4 regions of the Variovorax sp. KBS0712 genome follow, and region 3 is predicted to be linked to each of the others. Evidence: predicted binding sites of a transcription regulator. Region 3 holds the regulator's gene; each other region holds the start of a gene.
What was found. Region 3 encodes LexA, which represses DNA repair genes until DNA is damaged. Its sites were predicted from a motif close to ACTGTATNNNNATACAGT; they were not measured.
Positions count from the first base shown of each region.

Region 1: a site for LexA is predicted at 2,752-2,769, ahead of imuA (translesion DNA synthesis-associated protein ImuA). Genes of this name have one in related genera too.
Region 2: a site for LexA is predicted at 3,767-3,784, ahead of FFI97_RS12585 (PA0069 family radical SAM protein). Genes of this name have one in related genera too.
Region 4: a site for LexA is predicted at 5,722-5,739, ahead of FFI97_RS24610 (ATP-dependent helicase). Genes of this name have one in related genera too.

Region 1 covers NZ_VCCD02000001.1:2,147,544-2,154,829, reverse strand. Annotated here, with positions in the region: gene FFI97_RS09905 (Bug family tripartite tricarboxylate transporter substrate binding protein) at 1-560, shown strand, start outside; gene FFI97_RS09900 (aldo/keto reductase) at 547-1,374, opposite strand; gene FFI97_RS09895 (ABC transporter substrate-binding protein) at 1,545-2,672, opposite strand; gene imuA (translesion DNA synthesis-associated protein ImuA) at 2,784-3,581, shown strand; partial or broken gene FFI97_RS09885 (Y-family DNA polymerase) at 3,550-4,894, shown strand; gene FFI97_RS09880 (error-prone DNA polymerase) at 4,887-7,286, shown strand, end outside.
Region 2 covers NZ_VCCD02000001.1:2,707,058-2,714,343, forward strand. Annotated here, with positions in the region: gene FFI97_RS12570 (helix-turn-helix domain-containing protein) at 1-329, opposite strand, end outside; gene gnd (decarboxylating NADP(+)-dependent phosphogluconate dehydrogenase) at 473-1,894, shown strand; gene FFI97_RS12580 (gluconokinase) at 2,038-2,523, opposite strand; gene FFI97_RS12585 (PA0069 family radical SAM protein) at 2,634-3,728, opposite strand; gene FFI97_RS12590 (GbsR/MarR family transcriptional regulator) at 3,863-4,465, shown strand; gene FFI97_RS12595 (thiol-disulfide oxidoreductase DCC family protein) at 4,533-4,964, shown strand; gene FFI97_RS12600 (SAM-dependent methyltransferase) at 5,017-5,958, shown strand; gene FFI97_RS12605 (SRPBCC domain-containing protein) at 5,989-7,029, shown strand; gene FFI97_RS12610 (DUF4166 domain-containing protein) at 7,026-7,286, shown strand, end outside.
Region 3 covers NZ_VCCD02000001.1:1,657,161-1,664,446, forward strand. Annotated here, with positions in the region: gene kdsB (3-deoxy-manno-octulosonate cytidylyltransferase) at 1-519, shown strand, start outside; gene adk (adenylate kinase) at 655-1,311, shown strand; gene FFI97_RS07585 (asparaginase) at 1,342-2,328, opposite strand; gene lexA (transcriptional repressor LexA) at 2,402-3,085, shown strand; gene FFI97_RS07595 (hypothetical protein) at 3,230-3,613, shown strand; gene FFI97_RS07600 (D-2-hydroxyacid dehydrogenase family protein) at 3,781-4,788, shown strand; gene FFI97_RS07605 (MFS transporter) at 4,793-5,953, shown strand; gene FFI97_RS07610 (3-hydroxyacyl-CoA dehydrogenase) at 6,087-7,286, shown strand, end outside.
Region 4 covers NZ_VCCD02000002.1:1,635,680-1,642,965, forward strand. Annotated here, with positions in the region: gene FFI97_RS24585 (outer membrane protein assembly factor BamE) at 94-654, opposite strand; gene fur (ferric iron uptake transcriptional regulator) at 741-1,160, shown strand; gene hprK (HPr(Ser) kinase/phosphatase) at 1,220-2,179, opposite strand; gene FFI97_RS24600 (PTS sugar transporter subunit IIA) at 2,284-2,751, opposite strand; gene hpf (ribosome hibernation-promoting factor, HPF/YfiA family) at 2,943-3,272, opposite strand; gene FFI97_RS24610 (ATP-dependent helicase) at 3,592-5,709, opposite strand; gene corA (magnesium/cobalt transporter CorA) at 5,935-6,921, shown strand; gene FFI97_RS24620 (YoaK family protein) at 6,978-7,286, shown strand, end outside.

The DNA of each region.
Region 1 (7,286 bases), 490 kb from region 3:
TGCCGGTGAAGAGCGTGAACGAGCTGCTGGCGCTCGTGGCGTCGAAGCCCGGCGTGCTCAACTCGGCATCGAGCAACAGCGCCTCGGAGCTCGCAATGCTGCAGTTGCTGGGCGAGCGCAAGGTGGTCAACGCGCGCTACAAGGGCGACATGCAGGCCATGACCGACCTGCTGGGCGGGCAGATCCAGATGATGTTCACCACCGGCACGCTGGCGCCGGGCTTCGTGAAGGAGGGGCGCATCCGCGCGCTGGTCACGCTGCTGCCGCAGCGCAGCGGCTTGCTGCCCGATGTGCCGACGGGCGGCGAGCTGGGGCTGGGCAAGCTCACGATCACGCCCTGGGCCGGCTTCTTCGGGCCGCCGGGGTTGCCGAAGGAGATCACCGACAGGCTCTCGCAGGAGTTGCAGAACACGTTCAAGCGGCCTGACGTGCATGCGCAGCTGGTGCAGCAGGGCTTCGAGGGCTACGGCATGAGCCCCGCGAAGTTCGCCGAGTTCTTCCGCACGCAGTACGACGCCTTCGGCGCGACGGTGCGGGAGCACAACGTCAAGTTCGAATAGAAGAGGCCTCGCGGCGCCAGAAGGCGGCATCGGGGAAGGTGCCGGCGCCGGCCGCGGCGTTGTCCGTCATGTGCTCCGCGCGGCTCGTGCCCGGGATCGCGCAGGTCACGGCCGGATGGCTCAGCACGAACTTCAGCAGCACCTGCGCCCAGCTCGTGCAGCCGATGTCGCCGGCCCAGGCGGGCAGCGGCCTGTCGCGCAGGCGCCGGAGCAAGCCGCCGCCGCCGAAGGGCATGTTGACGATCACCGCCACGCCGCGCTCGGCCGCGAGCGGCAGCAGGCGCTGTTCGGCATCGCGCGCATCGAGCGAGTAGTTGATCTGCACAAAGTCGAGCGTCTCGGCGCGCAGCACAGCCTCGACCTCGTCGTAGGCCGAGGCGGTGTAGTGCGTGATGCCGATGTAGCGCACGCGGCCTTTCTCCTTCCAGCCGCGCAGCGTGGCGAGGTGGGTGCGCCAGTCGACGAGGTTGTGCACCTGCATCAGGTCGATCTGCTGCGTGCGAAGCCGCGCGAACGATTGCTCCATCTGCGCGATGCCGGCCTCGCGGCCCGAGGTCCAGACCTTGGCCGCGAGGAAAGGCCTGGCGCTCGGCTTGGCGGCGGCCAGCAGTTCGCCGGTGGTTTCCTCGGAGCGGCCGTACATCGGCGAGCTGTCGATCACCGTGCCGCCGGCCGCGAAGAGCGCGTCGAGCACGCCGGGCAGGCGCCTGTATTCGTCGGTGTCGGGGCGCTGGTCGAAGCCGATCCAGGTGCCGCAGCCGACGACCGGCAGGGCTTCCTTCGTGGAGGGAATGGGGCGGGTGGTCATCTGCATCGCGGGCCTGCGGGGTGGCTGCTGGGCGAAGGAGGGGAGCGCGGCACCTGCGCACAGGGCTGCGCCCAGTCGGAGCAACCGGGCGCGCGTGAGGGCGTAAGGGTGTGCGTTCGTGAGGGGCGTCGTCACGAACGAAATTCTGCGCCCGCGAGGCCGGCGGGCGGAAGGGCTCAGCGCAGGTAGCGCCCGTCGGCCTTGAGCATCGACAGCTCGGAGAAGGTCAGCCCGCGGTGCTCGCCGGGCCGGTACGACACGGCGATGCCGCCGAGGTCCAGCGTCTTGAACGACTCCAGGCCCTTCTGCAGCGACTCGGGCGTGGGGTTGGCGCCCGCGCGCTTCAGGCCTTCGACCATGACCTTGGCCGTGACATAGCCCTCCAGGCTCGCGTAGCTGAATTCGGTCATGCCGATCTTCTTCATCGCCGCCTGGTACTCGGCGATGACGGGCATCGCGCTGTTCCACGGGTAGGGAACGACCTGCGAGATGACCACGCCGGCCGCGTCCTTCTTGATGTCCTGGAAGAGCTTTTGCCCATTCAGGAAGGAGAACGAATAGAAGGCCGTCTCGCCGCCGGTCGCGCGGTAGGCCGCGATGAACTTCGCCGCCACGTCGTTGGTGGCCGACAGCACCACGGCCTTGGGCTTGAGCTTGGCCAGCTCGGCGGCGCGTTCGGCCGCGTCGGAACCGTCGTTCTTGATGGCCACGCTGCCGACCATCTTGTCGCCGCGCTCGGCAATGAACTTCTGCGTGCTCTCCATCGCCGAGCGCGCGCCGGGGTTGTCGTTGTGCGCGAAGGCGATGCGCGACAGGCCGATGGTGAACAGGTGGTTCACGATGCGGCTGTATTCCTCGTCGAAGCTGATGCGCACCGGAAAACCGAACTCGCTGAACTTCACCACCGGGCCCGCGCCCGTGTAGGGGCCGACGACGGGAATCTTCAGCTCGTTGGCCGCCTTCAGCGCGCCGACCGCCGACGAGGTGCCGATGGGCATCAGCACGCCCACGGCGCCGTCGCGTGCGAAGGTCTTGACGTTCTCTGCGCCCTTGGCGGGGTCGTAGGCGTCGTCGAGCTGGCGCAGCTCGACCGGGCGGCCGTTGACGCCGCCGCTCGCGTTCAGCGCGGTGAACATGGCACGGATGCCCACCAGCGGCTCGGTCGACAGCGACGCGAGCGGGCCGGTCTGCACGTAGGTCTGGCCGATCAGGAGCGGCTTGGCGGGCTGGGCCGAGGCGGGCACCCCTGCGAAGACGAGCGCGGCGAGGGCCAGAAACCGCAGGCGAATCATTTTGTGTCTCATGGTCACTAATTGTTAATAAACCGATCTTAAGGCGCGGGCCTTCGCAGGTAAATCGATCGCTGGTTGCGACCTGGGAAATACTGTATAAAAATACAGTTAACAACTGCAATCATGGGCCTCCCTTTCCTCGACTCCTTTTCCACCGCCGCGGGCCGCGGCGTCTGGCACGCCGACGAACTCGGCCTGGCCGACGCGCAGGTCGTGGCCACCGGGCATGCCGCGCTCGACGCCGAGCTGCCCGGCGGCGGCTGGCCCGTGGGCGCGATGACGGAGCTGCTGCAGGCCACGCCCGAGGCCCATGTCTGGCGCCTGCTGCTGCCCGCGTTGGCGCAGGCCGTGGAGGCGCGCGGCGGGCCGGTGGTGCTGGTCGGCGCGCCCTACGAACCCTGCGGCACCGCGCTGGCGGCACAGGGCTTGCCGGTGGAGGCGCTGATGTGCGTGCGCAGCGACGCCCCGGCCGCGCGGCTGTGGGCCTGCGAGCAGGCGCTGCGCTGCGCCGAGATCGCTGCCGTCGTCGCCTGGCTGCCGCAGGCCCGCGTGGGCGAGCTGCGGCGGCTGCAGCTGGCGGCCGCGCAGCACGAGGTGCTGCTGTTCGTGTGCCGGCCCGAGTCGGTGGCGCTGTCGGCTTCGCCCGCGCGCCTGCGCCTGCGTGCCGAGCGCTGCCCGGACGATCCGGCGCAGATCGCGCTGCACCTGCTCAAGCGCCGGGGCCCGCCGCTGGCCGTGCCGGTGCGGGTGCCGGCGCGCAATGCCCGCATGAGCGCGCTGCTGGCCGCCGCCCGCGTGCGGCGCCAGCTGCGCCTGCAGCCGCCCGTGGCACCGGCCGCTGCGCCGTCGGCCACGGTGGTGCGCATCGACGCATGGAAAGGAGGCCCGGATGCACTGGATCGCCTTGCAGTGGTCGTCTGAAACCGAGGACGCCGACGCCCCCGACATGCCCCCGCCCGAGGCCCTGGGCTGGTGGGCGCTGCAGTTCACGCCGCACGTCGCCTGGCAGGACGAGGCGCTGATGCTCGAGGTCTCGGCCTGCGAGCGCCTGTGGGGCGGTCGCGCGCCGCTGATGCGCCAGCTGCTGGCCCTCAACCCCGCACCCGACGCGCGCATGCGCGGCGCGCAGGGCGCCACCAGCCTGATCGCGCTGGCGCGGCTGCGCCTGTTCGCGCGCAACGAACACCGGCCCGCCGAGGTGCCGGCCGGCCTGCCGCTGGACACGCTGACGGCCGCGCAGGGCCACCTCGACCTGCTCGCGCGCCTGGGCTGCCGCACCTGGGGCGAGGTGGCGGCATTGCCGCGCGGCGGGCTGGCGCGGCGCTTCGGCGCCGGGCTGCGCGAGGCGCTCGACATCGCCTGGGGCCTGCGCCCCGAAACCCACGCCTGGCTCACGCTGCCCGACGTGTTCGAGCAGAAGCTCGAACTGCCCGCGCTGGCCGAGACCGGGCCCGAACTCATGTGGTCGGCCAACCGCCTGCTCTCGGCGCTGCAGATCTGGCTGCGCGCCCGCCAGCGCGGCGCGCGTGCGCTCGAGCTGCAATGGACGCTCGACCTGCGGCGCCTCAACGGCGTGACCCTGCCGCCGCACCAGCAGCTCACCGTGCGCACGGCCGAGCCCACGCAGGACATGGCGCACCTGCGCCGCCTGCTGTCCGAAAAAACTCGCGCTCACCACGCTGGCCGCGCCTGCGAGCTGGCTGAAGCTGCGCACGCTCGAAACCGATCCGCTGGCCGGTGCCAGCACCAGCTTTCTGCCGGAAGACAACCGCAAGGGCGACAAGCTGCACGAGATGGTCGAACGGCTCAGCGTGCGGCTCGGCGCCGACCAGGTGGTGGTGCCGCTCGCGCAGGCCGACCACCGGCCCGAGCGCCAGCAGCGGTGGCGGCCCGCGCTGCAAAAAGAGAAAACCCCGGCACCCGACAAGGCCCGCAAGGACGCCGCCTCGCAGCCCGATGCGATCTACCCGCCCTGGCTGCTGCCCGAGCCCTTGCGGCTCGAGATGGACGGCAAGCGCCCGTGCTACTGCGGGCCGCTGCGCAAGCTGGTCGGGCCGCAGCGCGTCGAGGCCGGCTGGTGGGGCGGCGAGGAAGACGGCGGCCAGCCCGCGATGCGCGACTACTACGTGGCCGAAAGCCCCGAGGCCGGCCTGGTGTGGATCTTTCGCGAGCGGCCCGCCACGCGGTTTTCGTCGGGCGAGGTGCGCTGGTATCTGCAAGGCTTCTATGCCTGACCTGAGCGGCAAGGAAGAGCGCAAGCGCCAGCCTGCCAAGGTGCATGTGCTGCCGCAGCGGCTGCGCCCGGCGCCGGGCCTGCCCGGCTATGCCGAGCTGCACTGCCTCACGAACTTCAGCTTCCAGCGCGGCGCGTCGACGCCCGAAGAGGTGGTCGAGCGCGCCTACCACCTCGGCTATGCGGCGCTGGCTATCACCGACGAATGCTCGGTGGCCGGCATCGTGCGCGCGCATGTCGCGTTGCGCGACCTGCCCGCCAAGCTGGACACCTACGAGCGCGAGCACCCGGACGAGCCGCCGATCCCGCGCCACCCCGAATTCCGCCTGCTGTTCGGCAGCGAGTTCCGCTTCGAGCGCTTCAAGCTCGTGGTGATCGCGAACGACACCGAGGGCTGGGGCAACCTCTGCGAGTTCATCACCGCCGCGCGCAACACCGAGCTGCCCAAGGGCGAGTACCGCGTCGATTGGGACACGAGCGACGTCGCCTCGCTGCAGCACTGCCAGGTCCTCTTCGTGCCGCACCGTCCGCCGGGAGGCATGCCGGAGGCGGCCACCGTGCAGGACGACCTGGCCGCCGCCAGGGCGCTGTACGGCGACAACCTCTGGCTGGCCGTGGAGCTGTTCAACGAACTCGACGACGACCTCTGGCTCGTCACGCTGATGCAGGCGGGCGAGCAGGCCGGCGTGCCGCTGGTCGCGGCCGGCGACGTGCACATGCACGCGCGCGGGCGCAAGCCGCTGCACGACGTGCTCACGGCGGTGCGCGAAGGCCGCACGGTGGCCGAGTGCGGCTTCGCGCTGCAGTCGAACGCCGAGCGGCACCTGCGCCAGCGGGTGCGACTGGCCGAGCTGTACCTGCCCGCGATGCTGGCGAACACGCTGGCGGTGGCGCAGCGGTGCCGCTTCGATCCCGAGGTGATCCGCGAGACCTACAAGTACCCGCTGGAGACCGTGGGCAGCAGCGAGACGGCGGCGCAGACGCTGGTGCGCAAGACATGGGAAGGGGCGCAAAGGCGCTACCCGAACGGGATTCCTGATGGCGTGCGAGCCCAGGTGCAGAAAGAGCTGGACCTGATCAGGGAACTTGAATACGAGATGTTCTTCCTCACCGTAGAGAACATCGTCCGCTTTGCGCGCTCACAGAAAATTCTTTGCCAGGGGCGTGGGTCATCGGCCAATTCCGTTGTCTGCTATTGCCTCGAAATCACCGCCATCGACCCCGAAAAAGGCCACCTGCTGTTCGAGCGCTTCCTGAGCCGCCATCGCAAGGAACCGCCCGACATCGACGTCGACTTCGAGCACCAGCGGCGCGAAGAAGTCATCCAGTACATCTACGAAAAGTACGGCCGCGAGCGCGCCGCCATCGCTGCCGTCGTCATCTGCTACCGCTCGCGCAGCGCCTTGCGCGACGTCGGCAAGGCCATCGGCATCGACGAGCGGCTGGTCGACGAGTTCGCCAAGGACCACTACTGGTTCGACGACACCGCACTCGGCGAGCAGCTCGACAAGGCCGCCGCGCGCGTCGGCGTAAAGGAAGACCGGCTCAAGCTGGTCCAGTGGATCGAGATGACGCAGCGGCTCAAGGGCTTTCCGCGCCACCTGAGCCAGCACGTCGGCGGCTTCGTGCTCACGCACACCAAGCTCACGCGGCTGGTGCCGATCGAGAAGGCGTCGATGAAAGACCGCTCCGTCATCCAGTGGGAAAAGGACGACCTCGAAGCCATGGGGATGCTCAAGGTCGACGTGCTCGCGCTCGGCATGCTGAGCGCCATCCGCCGCGGGCTCGACCACATGAACCGCTGGCGGGGCTCGATGGTGGAGATGCACCACGTCCCCCACGACGACCCGAAGGTGTTCGACATGATCTGCGACGCCGACACCATCGGCGTGTTCCAGATCGAGAGCCGGGCGCAGATGTCGATGCTGCCGCGCCTGAAGCCGCAGACGTATGAGGACCTGGTGATCGAGGTGGCGATCGTGCGGCCCGGGCCTATCCAGGGCGGCATGGTGCATCCGTACCTGAAGCAGCGCGAGCGGGTGCGCAAGGGCTTGCCGATCCTCTACGAAAAAGAGGAACTGAAGCCGGCGCTGGAACGCACGCTGGGCATTCCGATCTTCCAGGAGCAGGTGATGCAGATCGCCATGATCGCGGCGAAGTTCAGCGCAGACGAAGCCGATCAGTTGCGTCGTGCCATGGCCGCGTGGAAGCGCAAGGGCGGCCTCGACAAGTTTCACGCGAAGCTCGTGGATGGGATGGTGGACAACAAGTACCCGAAGGAGTTCGCCGAAGCCATCTTCAAGCAGATCCTCGGCTTCGGCGACTACGGCTTTCCCGAAAGCCACGCCGCGAGCTTCGCGCTGCTGGTCACCATCAGCAGCTGGCTCAAGAAC
Region 2 (7,286 bases), 1.0 Mb from region 3:
TCGCCGGGCAGCAGGCGCGCCGAACGCTCTTCCTGCACCGCGACCCAGGGCGAGTCGGCCTTGCACAGCAGGTAGTAGAAGTTGTGGCGGCTGTGGGCGATGGCGCGGCGCGTGCGGTACACGTCCTGCGCGCTGCCGCGCACGCGGTTCACGTGCAGCGGCCCGAGCGGCGCGGATTCGAGCGAGGCGCCGAAGCGGCCGGCCAGCGGGCTGGTCACGTCCATTTCGAGAAAGCCTTCGCAGACCGCGCCGATCCAGTAGTCCAGCCGCTGCGGCGGCGGCACGGTGTCGGTCGACCAGGTGTGGATCGCAGCAGGGGCTGCGGGCATGGCTGCGGAAGTCATCCCGCCAACATAGCCAGCCCGGACCCGTTTGCCAAGCGGGTATAGACGCCCTCCGACGCCGCGGCGCGCGGGTGCCCGGCACAATGGCCCGCTTCATCCACCGCACACGCACGAAGGGCCCGGCACACATGAGCAAGCAAAGCGATTTCGGATTGATCGGCCTGGCCGTGATGGGACAGAACCTGGTGCTGAACGTGGAAAGCCGCGGCTTCCAGGTCAGCGTCTACAACCGCACCGAAGCCACCACCGAGGCCTTCATTGCCGCCAACCCCGGCAAGCAGCTGGTGGGCGCGAAGACGCTCGAGGAGTTCGTCCAGAGCCTGGCCAAGCCCCGCAAGATCCAGATCATGGTGAAGGCCGGCGCGCCGGTCGACCAGGTGATCGAGCAGCTCATTCCGCTGCTCGACAAGGACGACATCGTCATCGACGGCGGCAACAGCCTGTACACCGACACCGAACGCCGCGACGCCTACCTTGCAGCCAAGGGCCTGCGCTTCATCGGCGCGGGCGTGTCGGGCGGCGAGGAAGGCGCGCGCAAGGGGCCGTCGATCATGCCGGGCGGCCCGGCGTCGACCTGGGAGGTGATGAAGCCGATCTTCGAGAGCATCGCGGCCAAGGTGGACGGCGAGCCCTGCGTGATCCACATCGGCCCGGGCGGCGCGGGTCACTACGTGAAGATGGTGCACAACGGCATCGAGTACGGCGACATGCAGCTGATCTGCGAGGCCTACAGCCTGTTCAAGGCGGCCGGCTTCACGACCGACGAGATGGCCACGATCTTCAACGAATGGAACGAGGGCGAGCTGCAGAGCTACCTGATCCAGATCACCGCCAAGGCGCTCGAGCAGAAAGACCCGGAAACGGGCCAGCCGGTGGTCGACCTCATCCTGGACAAGGCCGGCCAGAAAGGCACGGGCCAGTGGACGCTGCTGAACGCGGCCGAGAACGCGGTGGTCATCAGCACCATCAACGCCGCCGTCGAGGCGCGCGTGCTGTCGTCGCAGAAGAAGCAGCGCGTGGCGGCCAGCCAGCTGCTGCAGGGGCCGAAGATCGAACTGTCGCTGGAGAAAAAGGCGCTGGTGGCCAAGGTGCACGACGCGCTCTACGCCTCGAAGGTCATCAGCTACACGCAGGGCTTCGACCTGATCCAGACGATGGGCGAAAAGAAAGGCTGGCAGCTCGACCTGGGCGGCATCGCCTCGATCTGGCGCGGCGGCTGCATCATCCGCGCGCGCTTTTTGAACCGCATCACCGACGCCTTCCGCCGCGACCCGGCGCTGGGCAACCTGATGCTCGACCCGTTCTTTCAAGACCTGCTGAACCGCACGCAGCAGAACTGGCGCGAGGTGGTGGCGCTGGCGGTGAGCAACGGCATTCCGGTGCCGGCCTTCAGCGCCTCGCTGGCCTACTACGACAGCTACCGCACGGCGCGCCTGAGCGCGAACCTGCTGCAGGCGCAGCGCGATTTCTTCGGGGCGCACACGTACGAGCGTGTCGACAAGCCGGAGGGCCAGTTCTTCCACACGGACTGGCCCGAAGTCATCGAATAAATAAATTGGGCTCGCCCCCAGGCTTCGCGCACTTCGTGTCGCTTCGCCAACCCCCTACCGGGGGCAACACCAGCGGCCCGGCGAAGCCGGTTCCGCGGTGTTTCTGGTGAATGCCCGCTCGCCGCCTCTTCAGGTGATGCGACTCAGCCGGCGTCGGCCAGCCAGTCGCGCACCACGCCGACCGACTGCGCCAGCGGCGCCGTCGCATCCACCGCCAGCACGCCGGCCTCGCCCACCGGCGATTCGAGCGTGGCGAACTGGTTGGCCACGAGGCTGGCCGGGAACATGTGCAGCCCGGCGCCCGCGCGCGCGGCCACGCGGCGCTCGGCTTCGGCGCGGTCGATCTGCATGAACACGCAACGCAGGCCCGGCGCGGCGGCGCGCAACTGGTCGCGGTAGCTGCGCTTGAGCGCGGAGCAGGTCATGACGGCGCCCTGCGGCGCGTCGGCCAGGGCGCGGCCCAGCGTGGCCAGCCAGCCGGCGCGGTCGGCGTCGGTGAGCGCGATGCCGCGGCTCATCTTGTCGACGTTGGCGGGCGGATGGTGGTCGTCGCCCTCGATCAGCGGCAGCCCGAACGCGGTGGCCAGCGCCGCGCCCATGCTGGACTTGCCGCAGCCCGAAACCCCCATCACCACGAGCCAGCCCTGTTCATGCGCGCCCTTGACCTTGTTTGAAGCAGCCGATGCCGAATGCGTGCCGAGACCGGCACGGCCACGAATCTACCGCGTCGGCGCGGTATTCAGAACAGGCTGCCCTGCCCCACGGCGCCGGGCGGGCGAAAGGCCCCGGTGTCCAGCGCGATCCGCTCGCGGTTGAAGCCCAGCCGGTGCGTCGCCTTCTGGAAGCGCTGGTGGATCAGGTCGGCCCACAGGCCGCTGCCCTTCATGCGCGTGGCGAAGTCGGCGTCGTAGTCCTTGCCGCCGCGCATCTCGTGGATGCGCGCCATGACGCGCTCGGCGCGCTGCGGGTAGTGCAACTCGAGCCATTCCTTGAAGAGCGGCGCCACCTCCCACGGCAGCCGCACCACGGTGTAGAAGGCGCTGCGCGCGCCGGCCTCCCAGGCGGCTTCGAGCACCTGCTCCATGTCCTCGGTGATGAACGGAATCTGCGGCGCCACGCTCACGCCCACCGGCACACCGGCCTCGGCCAGGGTGCGGATGGTGCGCAGCCGCCGGTGCGGCGCGGCGGCGCGCGGCTCGAGCTTGCGCGCCAGTTCGCCGTCGAGCGTGGTGATCGTGACGTACACGGCCGCGAGCCGGTCGGCGGCCATGGGCGCGATCAGGTCGAGGTCGCGCTCGACCGCGCTCGACTTGGTGACCAGCGCGAACGGATGCCGCACCTCGCTCAGCAGCTCGATCACGCCGCGCGTGAGCCGCAGCTCGCGCTCGATGGGCTGGTAGCAGTCGGTGGCGGTGCCGATGGCGAGGTTGCTGGGGCGGTAGCCCTTGCGCCCGAGCTCGGCGCGCAGCACCTCGACGAGGTTGCGCTTGGCGATCAGCTTGGTCTCGAAGTCGAGGCCGGGCGACAGGTTCAGGTAGCTGTGCGTGGGCCGCGCAAAGCAGTAGATGCAGCCGTGCTCGCAGCCGCGGTACGGGTTGAGCGAACGGTCGAAGGGGATGTCGGGCGACTCGTTGCTGCTGAGCACCGACTTCACGTCCTCGAAGCGCACCTCGGTGGCCAGTGGCAACAGCCCGGCGGCTTCGGCCTCGCCGTCTTCCAGCGTGCCCCAGCCGTCGTCGAAGGCGTCGCGTTCGTCCTTGGAGAACCGGTGCGCGAGCCGCGTGGCCGCGCCTCGGCCCTTGATGATGTGGATGGGAACCTGGGCGGCGGGCATGGCGAGTCCTTGGAAGGAAACAGGAAACAAGGCGAACAACTGTTTATTCATACAGTATTTCACTTTTGCGGCCGCCATGCAGAGTTTTTTATTTCTGTCTTGACAGAAATTCAGGAATTCCTAAACTCGACGCCATGGAACTCACCGACATTCAACGCAAGTTCGTCCTGCACTGGGGCGAGATGGGCTCCATGTGGGGCGTGAACCGCACGGTCTCGCAGATCCACGCCCTGCTCTTCGCGCACGGCAAGCCGATGCACGCCGAAGAGCTGTCGGAAACGCTGGGCGTGGCCCGCTCCAACGTCAGCAACAGCCTGAAGGAACTGCAGGCCTGGAATCTCGTGCGCGTCACCCACACGCTGGGCGACCGGCGCGACTACTTCGAGACCAGCGTCGACGTGTGGGAGCTGTTCCGCACCGTGGTGCGCGAGCGCAAGGAGCGCGAGTTCGACCCCACCATCCGCGTGCTGCGCGAGATCGTTTCCAGCCCTGATTTCCAGAAGGAGCCGCCCGATGCGCAAGACCGCATCCGCTCCACCATGGACCTCATGACCAAGCTCGCCACCTGGGCCGACGAGATGCTGCGGCTGTCGCCCGGCACGCTCGACAAGGTGCTCACGCTCGGCGCCAGCGTGCAGAAGTTCGTGCGCGGCGACAGCGCACCGCCCCCCGCCCCTCCTGGCGCGGGCAAGGGCGACGACCCCGACGCGCACCACGCCAGCCTGCCCATGATCTGAGAAAGGCCGCGTCTTTTTTTGCCTTCCTATTTCTGTTTTGACTGAAATATCGAGAACTAAAAGCACCATGACCCGCTTCGCCCCCGCCACCTACCCGCTCACCGTCTATTTCGACGCCACCTGCCCGCTGTGCACGGCCGAAATGGGCGCCATGCAGGCGCGCGACAGCGCGAAGCGGCTGCGCCTGGTCGACTGCTCGCCCATCGATTTCGCGCACGGCCCGGCACCGCGCGAGGCGCTGATGCGTTCGCTGCACGCGGTCGATGCCGCAGGCCAACTGCGCGTGGGCGTCGACGCCATCCGCGCCTGCCGCGCCGCGGTGGGCCTGCCGGCCGGCGGCGCGGTGCTCGACCTGCCGGTGGTCGGCCGGCTGGCCGACCGCGCCTACGCGGTGCTGGCGCGCAACCGCTACCGGCTGCCGCGCTGGCTGGTCCTGCGGCTCGCGGGGCACGGTGCGATCGCGCCAGCCACCTGTGCCGACGACCACTGCAAGCTCTAAAAAACCACTCACGCTGTCACACCCCACCCGCTCACGTCCGAAGGAGTTTTCGATGCCCGACGTCTTCCAGCCCGACTTCCGCCTGCCCGGCACTGCGCGGCCTGCGCCGCCCGCGGTCGAAGGCCATGTGAGCCGCGAGGACACGCAGGACTATTTCACCGAGGTCGCCGACGACTACCGCGCCTGGAGCCCCAGCTACAACATGCACTTCGGCTTCTGGCGCCTGGGCCTGAACCCGCTGCGGCGCGAGGGCATGCTGATCGAGATGAACCGCACCGTCGGCCGCGCGCTGCGGCTCGACACCGCCACCCGTGACCCGCGCTGCGTGGTCGACCTGGGCTGCGGCGCCGGCGCCACCTCGCGCACGCTGGTCGGCGACGACCCCGCGCTGCATGCGGTCACGGTGACCAACGTGCCGGTGCAGAACGGCATCGCCGCGCGCCTCGACGCCCGGGCCGGCGTGGCCGACCGCGTCGCGCACGTCGAGGCCGACTACACGCGCACCGGCCTGCCCGCCGCCCAGGCCGACGGTGCCTGGGCGCTCGAAAGCGCCTGCTACGCCGAAGGCACCGCCAAGGCCGACTTCGTGCGCGAGGCCGCGCGACTGCTCAAGCCCGGCGCGCGGCTGGTGGTGGTCGACGGCTTCCTGCTGCGCCGCCGGCCGGGCCGGCTCGCGGGCTGGCTGCACCGCCTGTGGGCCGACAGCTGGGCCGTGCCCACGCTGGCCCAGTGCGACGACTTCACGGCCGCGCTGCGCGCGCACGGCTTCGAGGACATCGAGTTCACCTCGCTGCGCTGGCGCGTGGCACCGAGCGCGCTGCACATCCCCGTGCTGGCCACCCGCTTCACGCTGGCCGAACTGTGGAAGGCGCGCGGCAAGCTCAGCCCCTGGCGCCGCAAGCACATCGTGGCCAGCTACTGCGCACTCGCGCTGGGCATGTTCTGGCGCGACTTCGACTACGCCATGGTGACGGCCCGGCGCAGCGCCAGCTGAGACATCACAAAAAGAGGAGAAGAGATTTCCATGCGCACCGAGCCCGAAGACAGCAAACTCGCCGACCTGCCTGCCAACGATGAAGTGCCGGCCCCCAAGCCCGTGCGCGGCATGCCCTTCGGCTGGTTCTGGCCCATGTTCGCCGGCGCGGCGCTGGCGCTCGTGCTGCGCCTCGTCTTCAGCGGCGGCCCGGGCGAGCCCTTCTCGGCGATGCTGGGCTCCTTCGTCTATTTCGCGCCCGCGGCGTGCGGCGCGGTCACGGTGTACATGGCCGAGCGCATCGAGCGGCGCAGCTGGGGCTACTACCTCTGGGCGCCGTGGGTGGCCACCGCGCTGTTCGTCGGCGGCACGCTGATGGTGTTCATCGAGGGCATCATCTGCGCCGCCTTCATCGTGCCGCTGTTCGCGGTGATGGGCAGCGTCGGCGGGCTGGCCATGGGCATCGTGTGCCGCATCACCAACTGGCCCAAGCCCGCGCTGTACAGCGTCGCCCTGGTGCCGCTGCTGCTCGGCGGCATCGAGCCGCAATGGCCCAACCCCGACCAGTTCTCGAACACCTCGCGCACGCTCTTCATCGCGGCGCCGGCCGAGCGCGTGTGGCACGAGCTCAACGCCGCGCGCGACATCCGCCCCAGCGAAGTCGGCGACGCGTGGGCCTACCGCGTCGGCGTGCCGATGCCGGTGTCGGGCGTGACCGTCGACACGCCCGAGGGCCGCGTGCGCCAGGTGCAGTGGCAGAAGAACGTGCATTTCGAAGAGGTCGTCACCGAGTGGCAGCCCGATCGCCTGCTGAAGTGGCGCTTCCGCTTCACGCCCGACTCCTTCCCCGCCGGCGCGCTCGACGACCACGTGATGATCGGCGGCCAGTATTTCGACCTGCGCGACGCCACCTACACCCTGACCCCGCGCGACGGCGGCACCGAGCTGCGCGTCGCGGTGTCGTGGCGGCTGAGCACGCGCTTCAACTGGTATGCGGACCCGGTCATGCAGTTCCTGCTCGGCGACGCTTCCGAGAACATCCTGCGCTTTTACAAGGCGCGCAGCGAAGCCGCCGGGGCGGTGGCGGGATGAGCGCGCCACCCGTCTTCCAGCAGGCGCTCGGCCCCGCATGGGACCAGCTCGGCGACGTCATCCGCCGCCACTACACGATGGCGCCGTTCTCCGACGACTACGTCTGCGTGCGCGGCGCGATGAGCGAGGTCTGGCACGCCCCCTGGGCCGCGCTGCTGATGCCCTTCGGCCGGCTGTTCGGCGCGCTGGTTCCGCACCAGGGTACCCAGGTGCCGATCGAGGTGCACTACCGCTGCCACCCCGACAACGCCCACCTC
Region 3 (7,286 bases):
CTCGGGCTCGACGGCGACGCGATCGTCGTCAACGTGCAGGGCGACGAACCGCTGATCGACCCCGCGCTGATCGACGCCGTCGCCGCCACGTTGGCCGCGCGCCCGCAGGCCGCGATGAGCACCGCCGTCCATGCGATCGACTCGCTGGCCGACTTCATGAACCCGAACGTGGTGAAGGCCGTGCTCGATACGCAGGGCCACGCGCTGTACTTCAGCCGCGCACCGATCCCCTGGTGGCGCGACGGCTCTTCAGGCGGTGCGGCGCCCTCGGTGCTGCCCAGCCCGGCGCCGCTGCGCCACATCGGCATCTACGGCTATCGCGCAGGCTTCGTGCGGCAATTTCCGTTGCTGTCGCCTGCCCCTGTCGAAGCCACCGAGGCGCTCGAACAGTTGCGCGCGCTGTGGCACGGACACCGCATCGCGGTGCATGTGAGCGATGTGGCACCGGGCCCCGGGATCGACACGCCCGAAGACCTGGCACGCGTGCGCGCCGTCTTCGCGGCCGGCTCGCCTGCGTGAGCTGCAGGCCGCCCCGAGGGAGACGGCGGCAATTTGTCACGGGGACGCATGCTATCCTCGATGCAATTCCGCCTCGGCGCGCCTGAGGGTGCGCATGGGGCGCGACACAAAATCTAAGAACCTTCCGAGGACACCATGAGACTTATTTTGCTGGGCGCGCCCGGAGCAGGCAAAGGCACGCAAGCGACCTTCATCTGCCAGAAATACGGCATTCCCCAAATCTCCACCGGCGACATGTTGCGCGCCGCGGTCAAGGCAGGCACCCCCCTCGGGCTGCAGGCCAAGACGATCATGGATTCGGGTGCACTGGTCAGCGACGACCTGATCATCAACCTCGTGAAGGAACGCATCGCGCAGCCCGACTGCAACGGCGGTTTCCTGTTCGACGGCTTCCCGCGCACCATTCCGCAGGCCGACGCCATGAAGGCGGCCGGCGTCAAGCTCGACTACGTGCTCGAGATCGACGTGCCCTTCGGCGACATCATCGAACGCATGAGCGGTCGCCGCTCGCACCCGGCATCGGGCCGCACCTACCACGTCAAGTTCAATCCGCCGAAGGTGGAAGGCAAGGACGACGTGACCGGTGAAGAGCTGATCCAGCGCGAAGACGACAAGGAAGAGACCGTGCGCAAGCGGCTCGACGTCTACAGCCAGCAGACCCGTCCGCTGGTCGATTACTACTCGGCCTGGGCCAAGACCGATCCGGCCGCTGCGCCGAAGTACCGCGCCATCCAGGGCGTGGGCACGGTCGACGAGATCACGCAGCGCGCGCTTGCCGCACTGAACAGCTGATTCAGCGGCTGATTCGTCAGCCTCTTTCTCCTAGCCGCCCTCCGCCTCCGGCAGGGCGGCCACTCCCAAGAGTTCCAGCACCAGCGCAACCCGCGCCTTCACCGGCGTGAGTGCGCCCGCATCCCGCAGCCCGTCACCGGGTTTCGGCAGGATGCGTCCGTTCGCGCAGCGTGTGGCGCGCAACACCACCAAGCCGCCGTCCTGCGCCTTCAGCGCCGCGGCTTCCAGCGCGTGGTGCACGGTGCCGTTGCCGGTCGTGGCCACGACCAGGCCGCGCAAGGGCTCAGTCGACGGGAGCAGCAACGCCTCCACGATCGCACCGCTCGCGCCCGCGTGGCTCATGACGATCTCGACGCGGGGCCACGGCTTCGATACCGCATCCAGCCGCGCCGCATCGAACGGCGCTCCCTGCGGCCACGCACGCACGCGCCGCACTTCGCCCTCCTCCACATAGCCGACCGGCCCCGCATCGCCCGACGCGAAGGCATCGAGGCGGTAGGTGTGCACCTTCTGCACATCGACGCCGCTGTGGATCGTGCCCGCACACACCACCGTCACGCCCTGCGCGCCCGGCGTCGAGGCCACCGCGAGCGCGTCGCGCACGTTCTGCGGGCCATCGGGCGACAGGGCCGTCGCCGGGCGCATCGCGCAGGTCAGCACCACCGGCTTGGCTGGCGCCAGCACCGCGTGCAGGAAGAAGGCGGTCTCTTCCAGTGTGTCGGTGCCGTGCGTGATCACGATGCCGGCCACATCAGGCTGCGCCAGCCAGTGTGCGCAGCGTGCGGCCAGCTGGCGCCAGGTGTCGGCGTCCATGTCCTTGCTGTCGAGCTGCGCGACCTGCTCCGCCACCAGCGTCACGCCGGCCGGCGCCTCGATGCCACCCAGCAGGTCCGCCACGCCCACCTGCCCGGCGGTGTAGCCGATGTTGTCGCCGCTGCTGGCAGCCTTGCCGGCAATAGTGCCGCCGGTGCCCAGCACGACCACGCGGCGCGTCTCGGACGAAGAGGAATGAGTCATGGCTTGTCAACTTTTGAAAACTGGTTAAAAATACAGGTACTGGATATCTAGCCAGTGCCGCAAGGAAACCACTATGCAGTTCGCAGTGAAGCTTACCGCCCGCCAGCAGCAGATCCTGGACCTGATCCAGGGCGCCATCGCACGCACCGGTGCGCCGCCCACGCGCGCCGAAATCGCCAACGAGCTGGGCTTCAAGTCGGCCAACGCCGCCGAGGAGCACCTGCAGGCCCTGGCCCGCAAGGGCGTGATCGAACTCGTCAGCGGCACCTCGCGCGGCATCCGCCTCAAGGGCGATGCGCTGCGCTCGCTCCACGAAACGCGCCACCGCGAAGGCAACCAGTTCTCGCTCTCGCTGCCCGGCATGGCCCAGCTCGCGCTGCCGCTCATCGGCCGCGTCGCGGCAGGTTCGCCCATCCTCGCGCAAGAGCATGTCGACCAGACCTACTACGTCGAGAACACGCTGTTCCAGCGCCAGCCAGACTACCTGCTCAAGGTGCGCGGCATGTCGATGCGCGACGCCGGCATCATGGACGGCGACCTGCTCGCCGTGCAGGCCACGAAGGAAGCGCGCAACGGCCAGATCGTGGTGGCCCGCCTGGGCGAAGAAGTCACTGTGAAGCGCCTGAAGCGCAACAAGCAGGTGATCGAACTGCACGCCGAGAACCCCGACTACCCGACCATCATCGTCCAGCCCGGCGAGCCCTTCGAGATCGAAGGCCTTGCGGTCGGCCTCATCCGCAACACGATGCTGATGTAAGCCCCGGGCCTGCTGTTCACACGCAGCAGTACCTCATCCGGCCGCGACAGGTGGCGGGCGTATGGCGCGAAGTCGCCATCACCCTGTCGTGGCCGATTCAAGAAATCCTGCCTGTGTTCAACCTCATACTTTTTTGGAGTTCACATGGGAATCGCCCTCCTCGCCATCGCCGACCTCTGGTCGCCCCTGCAATCGCTGGCCACCCGCTGGATGCCCGCCCGCCGCTCGTCGCACGGTGAGAGCGGCGACGCTGCCGCTGGCCTGCGCTACGTGGCCATTCGCCCGGCCTGCACGGCGCGCCCCGCTGGCGGCTCCGCACCTGCCAGTTCGCCATCCGCCACTGCCGCACCCGCCCGTCCGCTGCGCGTGGTCCGCGTGGTCGACCGCCAAGGCACGCAGCGCGGCTGCGCCAACCGGGTCGTGATTTCCGGCCGCATGGCCGACGTGTGCGCCGAGCTCGACCGGCTCGCCGCATTGGAAGCCGCAGAAACAGGCAGCGGCACGCCCCGCCCCAGCCACCTGCACTGAGAAGGTGCGAACGAACCCGCCGTGCCTGCGCGCTCTGCGCGCCCCTCATGCGCACGGCGGATTCACTGGAATCGGCCTGAAACAGGCCTTCCGGCCGCCATCCGGCACCGGGTATCCAAACGTTCACACGTGCGACGTGCCGATGCTGCGAGGCACAATGGCATGCCATGAACATTGTGATCCTCGACGACTACCAGGACGCCGTGCGCAAGCTGCAGTGCGCTGCCAAGCTGGACGCTTACGCCGCCAAGGTCTACACCAACACGGTCAAGGGCATCGGCCAACTGTCGGTTCGCCTCAAGGATGCGGACGTCATCGTGCTCATCCGCGAGCGCAGCCAGATCTCCCGCCAGCTCATCGAGAAGCTGCCCAAGCTCAAGCTGATTTCCCAGACCGGTCGCGTCGGCGGCCACATCGACGTCACGGCCTGCACCGAACGCGGCGTAGCGGTGGCCGAAGGCTCGGGCTCGCCGCAGGCACCCGCCGAACTCACCTGGGCGCTGATCATGGCGGCCATGCGCCGCCTGCCGCAGTACATCAGCAACCTCAAGCACGGGGCCTGGCAGCAGTCGGGCCTCAAGTCGGCGTCGATGCCGCCGAATTTCGGCGTGGGCTCGGTGCTCAAGGGCAAGACGCTGTGCATCTGGGGCTACGGCCGCATCGGCCAGCTGGTGGCCCGCTACGGGCAGGCCTTCGGCATGCAGGTCGTGATCTGGGGCCGCGAGGCCAGCTGCGCCAAGGCGCGCTCCGACGGCTTCCAGGTGGCGCAGAACCGCCACGAATTCTTTGCCGCCGCCGACGTGCTGTCAGTGCACCTGCGGCTCAACGAGGACACCCAGGGCCTCGTCAAGCTCGAAGACCTCTCGCGCATGAAGCCGACGGCACTGTTCGTCAACACCTCGCGCGCCGAGCTGGTCGAAGCCGATGCGCTGCTGGCCGCGCTCAACCGCGGGCGCCCCGGGCTGGCGGCCATCGACGTGTTCGAGAGCGAACCGCCGCTGCAGGGCCATGCGCTGCTGCGCCTCGAGAACTGCATCTGCACGCCGCACATCGGCTACGTCGAGCAGGAAAGCTACGAAAGCTACTTCGGCCAGGCGTTCGACAACGTCGTGAGCTTCATCAAGGGCAACCCCACGAACATCGTGAACCCCGGCGCGCTGCAGGTCCGGCGGTGAGCGCATGAGCCGGCCCGCGCCGCAGCGAGGCGCGCTCTGGGCGCTGCTGGCCGGCAATTTCGTGATCGGCACGGGCGTGATGGTCGTGCCGGGCACCCTCAATGAGATCAGCGCCTCGCTGGCCGTCCAGGTCGCCACCGCGGGCCAGCTGATCAGTGCAGCAGCCTTCGTGATGTGCCTGGGCGCCCCGCTGCTGGCCGCCGCGGTCGCCGGCTGGGACCGCCGCAAGCTGCTGGCCCTCACCCTGCTCTGGTACGCCGCGTGGCACGTGGTCGCGGCGCTCGTTCCCAGCTTCGGCGCGCTGTTGCCGGTGCGCATGCTGACGGTGATCGCGCCCGCCATCTTCACGCCCCAGGCCGCGGCTTGCGCCGGCATGCTGGTGCCGCCCGAGCAGCGCGGGCGCGCCGTCACCTTCGTCTTTCTCGGCTGGTCGGTGGCCTCGGTGCTGGGCCTGCCGATCGGCGCGCTGATCGGCGGCCACCTGGGCTGGCGCATGGCCTTCATGGCCATCGCGGCGCTCAGCGTCGTGAGCGCCGCCTCGGTCTGGCTCACGCTGCCCAGCGGCATCCGGCCCGCCGCGCTCACGGCCGCCGCCTGGTCGCGCGTGCTGCGCAGCCCGGTGCTGATGGGCATCGTGTCGGTCACGGCGCTGCAGGGCGTCGGCCAGTTCGTGCTGTTCAGCTACTTCGGCCCGCTGCTCAAGCAGGGCTTCGGCGCCGATGCCAACACGCTGAGCCTGATGTGGGCGCTGTTCGGCGCCTTCGGCCTGCTGGGCAACATGGTGGTGAGCCGCTACATCGACCGCGTCGGCGCCGGGCGCATGGTGCTGCTGACAACCGGGCTGATCGCGCTGAGCCTGCTGCTGTGGCCGCTGGCCAGCACGCTGGCGTGGCTCGCGGTGGTGCTCGTGCCCTGGGGCCTGGGCTGCTTCGCCACCAACTCCTCGCAGCAGGCGCGCCTCGTGGGACTGGCACCCGCCCTGGCGCCGGGCTCGGTGGCGCTCAACAGCTCGGGCATCTACATCGGCCAGGCCCTGGGTGCGGCGCTGGGCGGCTGGCTGCTGGCGAACGACGCCACCGAGTGGATGAGCCGGGTCGGTTTTGCACTGATGCTGCTGGCCATGGGCCTGAGCATCGCCATCGACCGCAGCCGCCGCCCGGCCTGATTCCGATGCCCCGCGTAACACCCGGGGCGCGGGCCTCCCGCGAGATTGCAAAATCGGAGCTTTCGTCCGCGTCGCGCACCCGCGCCGACGCGGCCGCCCCGGACACCCACCAACCCATGAGAACCTTGATCCCATGACAGTGAACTACCCCCGAATCGGCGTGATCGGCGCCGGCGCCATGGGGCGCGGCATCGCGCAGATCGCCGCCCAGGCCGGCAGCGAAGTGCTGCTGCTCGACAGCTTCGCCGGTGCCGCCGAGCGCGGCCGCGAAGCCCTCGCCGCCCAATGGAACAAGCTGCACGAGAAAGGCAAAATCGACGCCCCCACGCGCGACGCCTACGTGGCCCGCGTGAAGGCGGTCGACGGCATGCAGGCGCTCGCCGGCTGCGACCTCGTGGTCGAGGCCGTGGTCGAGAACCTCGAGGTCAAGCGCACGCTGTTTCGCGAGCTCGAGGACGTGGTCGCGCCCACCGCCACGCTGGTCACCAACACCTCGTCGCTGTCGGTCACGGCCATCGCGGCCGGCCTGCAGCACCCCGCGCGCTTCGCGGGCTTCCACTTCTTCAACCCCGTGCCGCTCATGAAGGTGGTCGAGGTGGTAGCGGGCTTCAAGACCTCGCCCGAGGTCTGCCAGCAACTGGCCGGCTACGCCACGCAGATGGGCCACAGCGCCGTGCAGGCGCAGGACACGCCTGGCTTCATCGTCAACCACGCAGGCCGCGGCTACGGCACCGAGGCGCTGCGCATCGTCGGCGAAGGCGTGGCCGACTTCGCCACCATCGACCGCATCCTGAAGGACCAGGCCGGCTTTCGCCTCGGCCCGTTCGAGCTGCTCGACCTCACGGCGCTCGACGTGTCGCACCCGGTGATGGAGTCGATCTACCACCAGTACTTCGAAGAGCCGCGCTTCCGCCCGAGCGTGATCACCGCGCAGCGCCTGGCCGCCGGCGCACTCGGCCGCAAGACCGGCGAAGGTTTCTACCGCTATGAAGACGGCGTGATGCAGCAGACGCCCGAAGCGCCGGCGCCGGTGATCGAAGGCACGCCCGCGGTCTGGGTGTCGCCGCGCGCCGCGCGCCGCGCCGAGCTGCTGCGCCTGGTGAACACGCTGGGTGCGCAGATCGACAGCGGCAGCGCCCCCGCACCGCAGTCGATCATCCTGGTCGCGCCGCTGGGCTTCGACGTGACGACGGTCGCGGCCGTCGAGCGGCTGGACGCCACGCGCACCGTCGGCATCGACATGCTGATCGACGACGCCGCCACCAAGCGCCGCGTGCTCGCCACCAACCCGGCCACGCGCCGCGACGTGCGCGACGCCGCGCACGCCCTCTTC
Region 4 (7,286 bases), on a different contig from region 3:
GGGAGCCATGGACACCGACGAAAGCCGCCCCACCGGTCCGGCGGGCACCGCCCGCAGGAGGGGTGGCCGCCGCCGGAGCCCTGCCGCGCACGCTCAGCGCGCGGCTTCGAGCGGGGGGTAGGCGGCCGGCAGCGCGGGCATGGGGGCTGCCGGGGTGCCGGTGGTGTCGGCTTTCTTGTCGGCCTTGGGCGCGAATTTCTTGAGCTCTTCTTCGGTGGCCTCGAGCTGCGGCACCTTGCCGCTCTTGCGGCGGGTGTCGAGCGTGGCGACGAATTCTTCTTCGCTGGGCATTTCATCGCCCTCGAAGCGGTCCATGAGTTCACCGTTGAAGAACACGGTCAGGCGGCGCTCCTGCGGATCGACGCCCTGGCGGCGGATCGTGAAGACGTAGTCCCAGCGGTTGGCGTGGAAGACGTCGTTCAGCAGCGAGGTGCCGAGGATCTCGCGCACCTGCTGGCGCGACATGCCGGGCTTGAGTGCCGCGACCTGTTCCTTCGACACGAAATTGCCCTGCACCACTTCGACTTTGTAGGGGGTGACGGCAGACAGCGCGCCACGCGTGCGTTCGCTGAAACCGCTGCAGGCACCGAGGGCGAGCGTCGCCGCAATGGCAGCAACCAGCAACCAGGGCCGGCGTTGGAGGATGGCAGGCATGGGAGAAGAGGGGGGTAGCGATATGATCGAACATTGTAGCGGCCGAGCCTGAAGGCCCGGCCTCAGCCCAGGGCGCAGGAACCATCATGGCCAACATCGACGAACTCAAGAACACCGGCCTCAAGGCCACCTTGCCGCGACTGAAGATCCTCGAGATCTTCCAGACCGGCAGCCAGCGGCACATGACCGCGGAAGACGTCTTCCGCGTGCTGCTCAACGAACACTCCGACATCGGCCTGGCCACCGTGTACCGCGTGCTCACGCAGTTCGAGCAGGCCGGCATCCTCGAACGCAGCCACTTCGAAAGCGGCAAGGCGGTCTACGAACTGAACGAAGGCACGCACCACGACCACCTGGTCTGCACCTCGTGCGGCAAGGTCGAGGAGTTCTACGACGCCGAGATCGAGCGGCGCCAGCAGATGATCGCCAAGGACAAGGGCTGGGTCCTGCAGGACCACGCCATGTCGCTGTACGGCCTGTGCGGCGACTGCGTCAAGAAGCGCTGACGCTGAAGACCTGCTGAAGCAGAAAGCGGCCCTTCACTTTGAAGGGCTTTTTTCTTTGCTCAGTCCGGATCGCGCCCGCTCTCCATCGCCTTGTGGTGGCGCGCCACGAAGTCGGCATAGGTGTCGATGCCGCGCAGCTGCAGGATCGAATTGCGCACCGCGGCTTCCACCAGCACGGCGATGTTGCGCCCCGCCACCACCTGGATGATGACCTTGCGCACCGGGATGCCCAGCACGTCCTGCGTGAGCGGCGCCGAGGGCATGCGCTCGTAGTCGCGCTCGAAGCTGTCGCGCCGCACGAGGTGCACGATGAGCTTCAGGCGCATCTTCCGGCGCACGGCCGTCTCGCCGAAGATCGCGCGGATGTCCAGCAGGCCGATGCCGCGCACCTCCAGCAGGTTCAGCAGCAGGTCGGGGCAGCGCCCTTCGATGGTGTTCTGGTTGATGCGGTACAGGTCGACCGCGTCGTCGGCCACCAGGCCGTTGCCGCGCGAGATCAGCTCCAGGCCGAGCTCGCTCTTTCCGAGGCCCGACTCGCCCGTGATCATCACGCCCATGCCCAGGATGTCCATGAACACGCCGTGCATCGAGGTGCGCTCGGCGAAGTGCTTGGACAGGTAGGCGCGCAGCAGGTCGATCACGAAGGCCGACGACTCGCGCGTGGCGAACAGCGGCAGCTGGGCGCGTTCGCAGATCGACAGCAGCTCGTCGGGCGCGGCCTGGCCGTCGGCCAGCACCAGCATCGGCGGCTCCAGCGTGACGATGCGGCCGATACGGCGCACGCAGTCTTCCTTGCTGCCGCGCGTGAGGTAGGCCACCTCGCGCGCGCCGAGGATCTGCACGCGGTACGGGTGGATGTAGTTCAGGTAGCCGACCAGGTCGGCGGCCGACTGCGCGCGGCTGATGACGTCGGGGTCGAACTGGCGCTCCGAGGCGCCCAGGCCCGCGAGCCATTCCCAGCGGAGCGACCCGCGGAACTCCTCGAACATGGCATCGGCGCTGATGACGGTCGGCTTCATGCGTGCGGCGGCCGGCGCGGGGCGCCGGCATTCTGGTCAGGATGGAGGGAGAGAAAAGCGTCGCCGCAGCTTATCAGCAGCAGCGGCAGGCCCGGCACGGGCGCTCAGGCGACCTGGGTCGACTGCCAGCCGGCAATGAGGCCGTGCAGCGCGGCGGCGTCGGTGCTGGACTTGATCTGCTCGCGCAGGCCTGCGTCGCTCAGCAGCTCGGCAATTTCGGACAGGATTTCGAGGTGCTTCTGCGTGGCCGCTTCGGGCACCAGCAGGAAGATCAGCAGCGCCACGGGCTGCTCGTCGGGAGCGTCGAAGCCGATGGGGTTCGCCAGCTGGAACACCGCGGCCATCGGCGCCTTGAGGCCCTTGATGCGGCCATGTGGAATGGCGACGCCGTGGCCCAGGCCGGTGGAGCCGAGGCGCTCGCGCGCAAACAGGCTGTCGGTGATGAGGGCACGGCCCAGACCGTGAAGGCTCTCGAACAGCAGGCCGGCTTCTTCGAAAGCACGTTTCTTGCTGGTGGCGTCAACGCTCACGAGCACTTGAGCGGGCGGCAGGATGGACGCGAGGCGATTCATGGTGGGGTCAGAGCGGGGGCGATTATGCACCTCCTCGGTAAAAACCCCCAGTCCCCCTAATTACTTTCGTCTACATGTGTTGCCGTGAGGCGTCGCTTCCTCTGAGGGCCTTGCAAAGCCCCACCAATGTGGTCGGACAAACAAAAGGCCGCCCGAAGGCGGCCTGGGATGCGGGGCGCGGGGCCCGGCGTTTACATCACGCGCTTGGGCGCCACGTGATGGTGGTCCTGCAGGCGATCCTTGTGGCGGACCACCTGGCGGTCGAGCTTGTCGACCAGCTCATCAACCGCGGCGTACAGATCAGCGTGGCTCGATTCCGCGAACATGTCATTGCCCTTGACGTGAATGTTGCACTCCGCCCTTTGGCGGCGTTCCTTTTCCTTCTGCTTTTCCACCGTGAGGATCACCTTGACATCGACCACCTGGTCGAAATGTCGCGTGATCCGGTCCAGCTTGCTCGTGACGTAGGTGCGCAAGGCAGGTGTGACGTCGAGGTGATGACCGCTGATCGTCAAATTCATGAATGACCTCCTGAGAATTGACGGTTGGGGAAATGACCGCGCTCCGGGATGAAGCGTGGCCGGCGAAACAGGTGAGGTTGGGAGAGAGGGGGAAGAGGAAGGGAGATGAAGAAAGGGGCGGTCGGATTCACTATGCCCAAGCTGTCACGGTATTGCAATACCGGGGCTTGCCCGAGTGACGGGCCGGTGTATTGCATGCCCTAATCCGCTATTGATTCCATAGCTGCCCCCGTGCAGTGGCATGCCGTTGCGGCACATTGGAAGCAAGTGTTTCCATGTGCAGCGCGCAGTGACCCTCACGCCCGAAGGGCCGGCCCGTTCAGCGCCAGGCGGCGCGCATGCGGTTGCGCAGGTCGATCACCGCGGCCGGCGGCGGCACCGCAGGCGGCAGCACCGGCGGCGGCGGCCAGGTCTGCAGTTCGAAGCCCGCCAGGTCAGACTCGGTGATGAAGCGGGTGCGGTTGGCGTACAGGTGCCGGTCGCCGCGCGCCGCCTGCTGCGTGATGTGGAAGCGCTGCGGCATCACCAGGTGCAGGTGGTCGCGGGCCCGCGTCATCGCCACGTAGAGCAGGCGCCGCTCTTCCTCGAGTTCATGCGCGCCCTGCGCCACGTCGGCGGGCATGCAACCGTCGACCACGTTGATGACATGCACCGAATTCCACTCCTGCCCCTTGGCCGAATGGATGGTCGACAGGATCAGGTAGTCCTCGTCGAGCGAGGGCGGGCCAGGCCGGTCACTCGTGGCCTCGGGCGGGTCGAGCGTGAGCTCGGTGAGAAAGCGCTCGCGCGAGCCATAGCCGGCCGCCAGCCGCGCCAGCTGCTCGACGTCGGCACGCCGCACGCCCGAGGTGTCTTCGTACAGCCGCTCCAGGTGCGGCTGGTACCACTGCATGGCCACCTCGACGTCGGCCGGCCACTGCAGCGACGGCGCGCGCAAGGCGGCGTAGGCCTGGGCGAAGTCGGCCCACTGTTCACGCGCGGCCGACGGCGGCACGAAGTCGCGCACCGCCGCGGCCGGGTCGCCCGCCTGGTCCATCGCGTCGAGCAGGCGCGTGCCGGTGGCCGGCCCCACGCCGGGAATGAGCTGCGTGACCCGGAAGCCCGCCATGCGCCCGCGCGGGTTCTGCGCGAAACGCAGCACGGCGAGCAGGTCCTTCACATGCGAGGCCTCGAGGAACTTGAGCCCGCCGAACTTCACGAACGGGATGTTGCGCCGCGCCAGTTCCAGTTCGAGCGCCGCGCTGTGCGACGAGGTGCGAAACAGCACCGCCTGCGACTTCAGCGCCAGCCCGCCCTCGCGGTGCGCCAGGATCTTGTCGGCCACCCAGCGCGCCTGCCCGGCCTCGTCGGGCACGAGCACCAGCACCGGCTTGCCGGCCGAGGGCTTGTCGGTCCACAGCGTCTTGGCGTGCCGTTCGGCGGCCTGCGCGATGACGCGGTTCGACACGTCGAGGATCGGCTGCGTCGAGCGGTAATTGCGCTCCAGCGTGACGATGCGCGCCTCTTGCGAGAACTGCGAGGGAAAGTCGAGGATGTTGCGCACCGTCGCGCCGCGGAACGAATAAATCGACTGCGCGTCGTCGCCCACCACCGTCACGCCGCGCCCGTCGGGCTTCATCGCGCGCAGGATCTCGGCCTGCAGCAGGTTGGTGTCCTGGTACTCGTCGACCAGCACGTGGTCGAAGCGCGCGCCGACGTGCGCGGCCAGCGCGGGCTCGGCGACCATCTCGGCCCAGTAGAGCAAGAGGTCGTCGTAGTCGAGCACGTTCTGCTGCTGCTTGGCCTCGACGTAGGCACCGAACAGCGTCTTGAGCTGCGCCTCCCACTCGGCGCACCAGGGAAAGCTGTCCTTCAGCACGGCGGCCAGGGGCGCGCGCGTATTCACGCAGCGCGAGTAGATCGACAGGCAGGTGCCCTTGCGCGGGAAGCGGTTGACCGTGGACGACAGGCTCAGCTCGTGCCGCACCAGCCCCATGAGGTCTTCGGCGTCGCCGCGGTCGTGGATGGTGAAGTTCTCGTCCAGCCCGATCTGCGCGGCGTACTCGCGCAGCAGCCGCGCGCCGATGCCGTGGAAGGTGCCGGCCCACGGCAGCGCGGGCGGGCGCTCCGACTTCAGGCCCAGCACGCGTGCCAGCACCTGGCCCGCGCGGCGCTCCATTTCCTGCGCGGCGCGGCGCGAGAAGGTGAGCAGCAGCAGGCGCTGCGGATCGACCCCGTCCGCGATCAGGTGCGCCACGCGGTGCGCCAGCGTGCTGGTCTTGCCCGAGCCGGCGCCGGCGATCACGAGCAGCGGCCGGTGGTCGACGCCGACCGCCGCGCCCACGCCGTGCTCGACCGCCGCGCGCTGGTCGTCGTTGAGCGCGGCAAGCGCCGCGGCCAGGCGCTCGGCTTGCGTCTTCGGGGGGGTGGAAAGAACGGGGGACGCAGGGGTCTGCATGGGCACGACTTTACTGTATGTCCGTCCAGTTCGAGTGCCTTGTCGCCCTGTGGCCGGTGACATAATCGCGCCTCGCTGCAACCGGAGACTCCCCTTGGAAACCGCCCCGTCTCGGCAGCTTTCAACTCCCTGGCGACGCTGCGCGTGATGTACTGACGCTGGGTCCGCGGGAATTGAAAGCGCCCCGCCCTCGCCCATCGTTCAGTCACCCCCGGGAGTGAGCCCATGCTCAACATCTTTACGCTCGCCAACGGCCGCCTCGTCCAGGAAGAGATCGAGTCGCTCGAAGAGCTCTCCAAGTTCCAGCCGATCTGGGTCGACCTCGAGTCGCCCACGCTCGAGGAAAAGCGCTGGATCAAGCAGTACTACGGCCTCTCGATTCCCGAAGACGCGATGGACGAGGACATCGAGGAATCGGCCCGCTTCTACGAGGAAGACAACGGCGAACTGCACATCCGCTCCGACTTCCTGATCGACGACGACGAAGACCCGCGCACGGTGCGCGTCGCCTTCATCCTCAACCAGCACAACACCGACCTGCGCAGCCGCGGCGTGCTGTTCTCGATCCACGACGAAGACGTGCCCGTGTTCCGCCTGCTGCGCATGCGCGCACGCCGCGCGCCGGGGCTGATCGAAGACGCGAAAGAAGTGATGCTCAAGCTCTTCGACGCCGACGCCGAGTACTCGGCCGACACGCTGGAGAACATCTACGACGAGCTCGAGGTGGCGGGCAAGAAGGTGCTGTCGGGCAACGTCAGCGACGAGCTGGCCGGCGAGGTGCTCGGCGCCATCGCGCGGCAGGAAGACTTGAACGGCCGCATCCGCCGCAACGTGATGGACACGCGCCGCGCCGTGAGCTTCATGATGCGCAGCAAGATGCTCAACGCCGAGCAGTTCGAGGAGGCGCGGCAGATCCTGCGCGACATCGAGTCGCTGGACAACCACACGGCGTTCCTCTTCGACAAGATCAACTTCCTGATGGATGCGACCGTCGGTTTCATCAACATCAACCAGAACAAGACCATCAAGATCTTCTCGGTGGCCAGCGTCGCGCTGCTGCCGCCCACGCTGATCGCGAGCATCTACGGCATGAACTTCAAGTTCATGCCCGAGCTCGACTGGGCCATGGGCTACCCCTACGCCATCGCGCTGATGGCCGCGAGCGCGCTGGTGCCGATGTGGTACTTCCGCCGGCGCGGCTGGCTCAAGTAGTCGCTGTACTGGGTGCTAGAGTGACTGCCGGCAGGCAGCTGACCCTGGAGAGCCCCGTGCGCAGACTTCGTTTCCTCACCAACCGCCACCGCGCGCCGTCGACGAACACCGCGCTCGGGCTACTGCTGGCCTTCAACGCCGGCGCCATCAATGCGGGCGGCTTCCTCGTGCTGCACATGTACACCTCGCACATGACCGGCTTCGCCTCGCAGCTGGCGGACGGCATGGTGCTGGGCAACCTCACGCTGCTGCTGAACGCGCTGGGCGCGATCCTGGCGTTCGTGAGCGGCGCCGCGGTCTGCGCGGTGCTGGTGAACTGGGCGCGGCAGCACCGGCTGCATGGCGTGTATGCGCTGCCGCTGCTG